2 regions of the Enterovibrio makurazakiensis genome follow, and region 2 is predicted to be linked to the other one. Evidence: riboswitches for the same ligand, from Rfam matches in the RefSeq annotation. Region 2 holds a riboswitch; the other holds the start of a gene.
The links. A riboswitch is a leader RNA that binds a small molecule or an ion and turns the genes downstream of it on or off. The one in region 2 is predicted to bind thiamine pyrophosphate.
Positions count from the first base shown of each region.

Region 1 (2,371 bases), on a different contig from region 2:
TCTAACGACGGCGCTTGAGATAGCAGAGAAAATAAAGCGGCGCTGATCAGCACCGCTATTAACGAAGCCGAAATTACTCCCGGCCAAGTTCTTGAAGGGTTTAGCACAATGTTACTTCACCAGTGCCGATTGCCATTCACGGATCCAGTTGCGGCGATTATCCGCTACTTTTTCAGGTGTGAATTGCAAGCTTTTGTTTGGAACCGACAAGGTATCGAAACCTTTTGGCAGCTCAACGCCAGTGACGGGATACATCCAGTTTCCGGTTGGAATCGTATTCTGGAAGCCATCGCTAAGAATGAACTGCATGAACTCATCTGCAAGCGCTGAATTGTCTGAACCTTTCACTTTTGCCGCCACTTCAACTTGCATGTAATGGCCTTCTGCGAAGTTAGCGCTGGTGAAGTTGGCATTCTCCTCGGCAATCAAATGGTAAGCAGGAGATGTGGTGTATGACAGCACCATGTCTGACTCGCCACTTAAGAACATGTTGTAGGCTTCAGACCAGCCTTTGGTGACGGTAACGGTTTTGCCTGCCAGTTTTTGCCATGCCGTTGTGACATCATCGCCGTAGATAGATTTCATCCACAGCATCAAGCCTTGGCCTGGGGTAGACGTTCGAGGATCTTGGTAGATCACGGAAATGTCGTCGCGTGTTTCGACCAGCTCTTTCAGGCTTTTTGGCGGGTTTTCCAATTTGGTTTTGTCATAAACGAAAGCAAAGTAACCATAGTCATAAGGAACGAATGTGGTGTTATTCCAACCATCCGGCAGTGTGACGTTTTTCACGTCCACAGTATGTGGCGCAAGCAATCCCGTTTTTTCCGCTTCAGCCATCAAGTTGGTGTCTAGGCCAAGTAGGACGTCAGCTTTGCTGTTATTTCCTTCAAGACGCAAGCGGTTAAGAATGGTCACGCCATCTTCCAATGCCACTAGGTTCAAGGTGCAATCACATTGAGCTTCAAACGCTTTTTTTACCGCAGGGCCAGGGCCCCAATCTGCTGCAAATGAGTCGTAGGTGTAAACGGTTAACGTGTTTGAAGTATCGGCTAACGCAGGGCCCGCCATGGCCATGGTTAACATCAGGGTGGAAAATGGGATTTTCATGGTTGCCTCACATCATGTTCGGCGAGGCTGAGGGTCATTGAGTTGAGTTGCACTCCGCGACATCTCATTCCTACGCCAGCATTATCTGGTTCAGGTGTATGGGTTTAGCATTCGCAATCTCAGCCAACTTCATGTCAGCTCCCCACGAGATGGTTGATATTGTAATCATCAAGGAGATGATTACCAATAATTGTTATGGCTTATTGAGCGACCAGTCGTAATCGAATTTGATTTTACCCGTCCAGCCTTTCAGCGGCTTCCCGTCGCGATACTCGTCTATCTGCGACAAAATGGCTTGTTCATTGTCACCAAAATCAACGCCATACCAATCGTAAATGGACGACAGCGTTAAGGTATTGTCACTGATAGTGGCGCCTTTAGGGCTATTGGTGAACTGTGTTGCAGCCGCATCAAGTAAAGACTCTGTGTTCTTGGCGGTAAAAGCAGTTTTAGCAAGGTTTGGGCAACCTAGGCTGGCGCAATTGACGGCATAGTGAATGCGTGAATCGTTCCAAATTGGACGAAGGATACGGTGCTCAATATCATTAAGGGTTAGCGCTTGCCCTGCAACTGTAGTGACTTTGTCATCCCAAGGGCCAAAGCTTAAAAATCCCCCCAGCTTGGTGATCGATTTAATCGGGTATTCATCAAGAATAAGTTTTACAGTGAGTGCGTTATACAGATTCACCCAATAGGCAAATTGTTCGCTCTGACGGTAGTGACGCGGGTCGAGAGCGGTCAGATCAGATAAGTATTGATCCAGTAAGGCGTTATCTTGTTTTGTCACAGCGCCATAGTTGAACAGGGTGTGCTGACCTTGTTCAGTAAGATACGTATCTAAAATCTGTTGCCATTTACTGTGGTCAAAAGCGGTTGAATTTGTTTCGTTGCTGCTATCCCAAATGGGCCACAACTCGCTTTTTGGTGCGGCCAAGACATCGCTCGAAAACAAGATCAAAGTAGCGAACAAAGTGACGTAACGTGACAAAGCGTTGTGCATGGCGTATCCCTAACTCAGTGTGAACGTGCATTAGTGTGCTCGTATTGGCGTTATTGTCTATGTGTTGTGTTACATACACCCGAGCATCTTCAGGAATATTCAGATAGCTTGGGTATATAAGACCCGAACACGCGCGATTTTCTTTCTTCGAATTCGTGTACCAAATGCATAAAAAAACCGACCATCAAGATCGGTTTATGTTCTGAGTGAATCACTGCAAACGCAAGGCCTATGCCAAGAAAGAAGGAATCTTTGCTTCGTATT
Region 1 covers NZ_JAKJSE010000015.1:145,862-148,232, forward strand. Annotated here, with positions in the region: gene thiP (thiamine/thiamine pyrophosphate ABC transporter permease) at 1-107, opposite strand, end outside; gene thiB (thiamine ABC transporter substrate binding subunit) at 112-1,083, opposite strand; TPP riboswitch at 1,158-1,262, opposite strand; gene L4D06_RS12730 (DUF547 domain-containing protein) at 1,301-2,107, opposite strand; gene leuD (3-isopropylmalate dehydratase small subunit) at 2,337-2,371, opposite strand, start outside.
Region 1: linked by a shared signal. The riboswitch ahead of thiB (thiamine ABC transporter substrate binding subunit) and the one ahead of thiC (phosphomethylpyrimidine synthase ThiC) in region 2 are both predicted to bind thiamine pyrophosphate.

Region 2 (2,371 bases):
TTACTATTAAGAATTATTTTTTATACCATCTCGGTATTATGCATCTCACATTTATTGGTTTGGAGAGTCATTGCAATGAATGATTTATCAGCGTTACTTCAAATGACATTGTTATGCACCGCCGTTGCTATGGCTGTTGCTGGACCTGCATTGATTGGTCTGTTGGTTTTTAATAAATACAAACAGAATCAAGCCGAAAAACATGATTTAGCATAATTACTGAGCACTTAGCGCTCGTGTTGGCATTAATCCCTAGCTATTTATCTTATTCTCGTTAAAATGGCGTTCATATAGGGGTGTAGCTCCAATTGGCAGAGCAGCGGATTCCAAATCCGCGTGTTGGGAGTTCGAATCTCTCCACCCCTGCCACATTTAAAGCCTCGACAGCAATGTCGGGGCTTTTTCGTATCTGTCACTTTTGAATAGTGATGTTGGGAGCTGGAACGCCAGCCCGGTCGAATCTCTCCACCCCTGCCATATTTAAAGCCTCGACAGCAATGTCGGGGCTTTTTCGTATCTGTCACTTTTGAAAAGTGATGTTGGGAGCTGGAGCGCCAGCCCGGTCGAATCTCTCCACCCCTGCCACATTTAAAGCCTCGACAGCAATGTCGGGGCTTTTTCATATCTGTCACTTTTGAAAAGGGATGTTGGGAGCTGGAACGCCAGCCCGGTCAAATCTCTCCACCCCTTCCACTTTCATGCTCTAGACTGCGCGTCCCGGCAGAAATGTTGGAGTCTTTTTCGTTTAAGTCGCTTTTTCTGAATGATCCTTTTTATATCCTGATCCAGCCATCGCACTTGGCTTCTATTGGGCGTATCCTGTTTCCACTTTTTAATCAATAAAAGTGGTTGATGCCATGAATCAAGCAGTTTTGCTTTTCTATATTGCCATTGGTGGTGCGACTGGCGCATGTTCTCGTTATCTCATTTCTGAGCTTTGCGCGATTTTACTAGGACGCGGATTTCCATACGGGACGCTGGTTGTGAACATTATTGGTTCCTTGATAATGGGCGTGCTCGTTGCTGCATTGGAACAAGAAACGTTTGGCCCGGGTCCTTGGCGACACCTTGTTGGCCTTGGCTTTCTTGGCGCCTTAACAACTTTTTCAACATTCTCCATGGACAACGTTTTACTTCTTCAGCAGGGGGAGTGGTTCAAAATGGGGCTTAACATTGTGTTGAATGTAGTGGTTTGTATTTTTGCTGCTTGGGCAGGTTTTCAGCTATTAATGCGCAGTTAGTCACAGACTCTGAGGTTGAGATGGTTGATTCGATTACCTATACTGCTGGCTAATACTTGTCGGAGTGCCATTTGGCTGAGACCGCGAAAGCGGGATCCGTTGAACCTGATCAGGCTAATACCTGCGAAGGAAACAAGAGAAGCAAACATTAATGCCGTAGGTATATCTATTTTTCAGATAGGTGTATTTTTGAGCAATCAAACTCTTGCAGAGCCAATCCGGCAAGCATTTATTCCCACAATATTTGGAGTAATGCTATGTCGAGTCGTAAACAATCTAGAAATGATGCAAAAACCTTTATCGACAACCTGTCGGTACAACCTTTCCCTAATTCTCAGAAAATCCATGTAGAAGGCTCTCGCCCTGATATTCGTGTTGGTATGCGCGAAATCTCTTTGGCGCCAAGCCTTATAGGTGGAGACAAGAAAAACCCTCAGTTTGAAGATAACGAAGCTGTTCGAGTCTATGATACTTCTGGTGTTTATACCGACCCGAGTTATGACATCGATATTTACTCTGGTTTACCGAAACTTCGTGAGCGTTGGATTGAAGAGCGTTCAGACACGGAGCTGCTCGATAAAGTTACTTCAGAGTTTGCCCAAATTCGTCTAGATGATGACACCTTAGATGAACTGCGTTTTGGTCAATTACCGAGCGTACGTCGTGCCAAGAATGGGCATTGCGTGACACAGCTACACTATGCGCGCCAAGGGATCATCACGCCTGAGATGGAATATATAGCGATACGCGAGAACATGGGTAACCCAACTTATTCCGATGAGCAGCTTAACCGTCAACACCCAGGTCAAAACTTCGGAGCAAACTTACCCAAAGAAATCACGCCAGAATTTGTTCGTAAAGAAGTCGCGGAAGGTCGCGCCATTATTCCTTCAAACATCAACCACCCAGAATCAGAGCCGATGATCATTGGCCGAAACTTTTTGGTGAAGGTGAATGCAAATATCGGTAACTCGTCGGTGAGCTCTTCTATCGAAGAAGAAACGGAGAAGTTGGTGTGGTCGACGCGTTGGGGTGGCGATACTGTGATGGATCTTTCTACAGGGCGAAATATTCACGAAACTCGCGAGTGGATTTTACGTAACAGCCCAGTGCCTATTGGCACCGTGCCA
Region 2 covers NZ_JAKJSE010000025.1:99,914-102,284, reverse strand. Annotated here, with positions in the region: gene L4D06_RS19105 (hypothetical protein) at 76-216, shown strand; tRNA gene L4D06_RS19100 (tRNA-Trp) at 293-369, shown strand; gene crcB (fluoride efflux transporter CrcB) at 858-1,241, shown strand; TPP riboswitch at 1,292-1,390, shown strand; gene thiC (phosphomethylpyrimidine synthase ThiC) at 1,499-2,371, shown strand, end outside.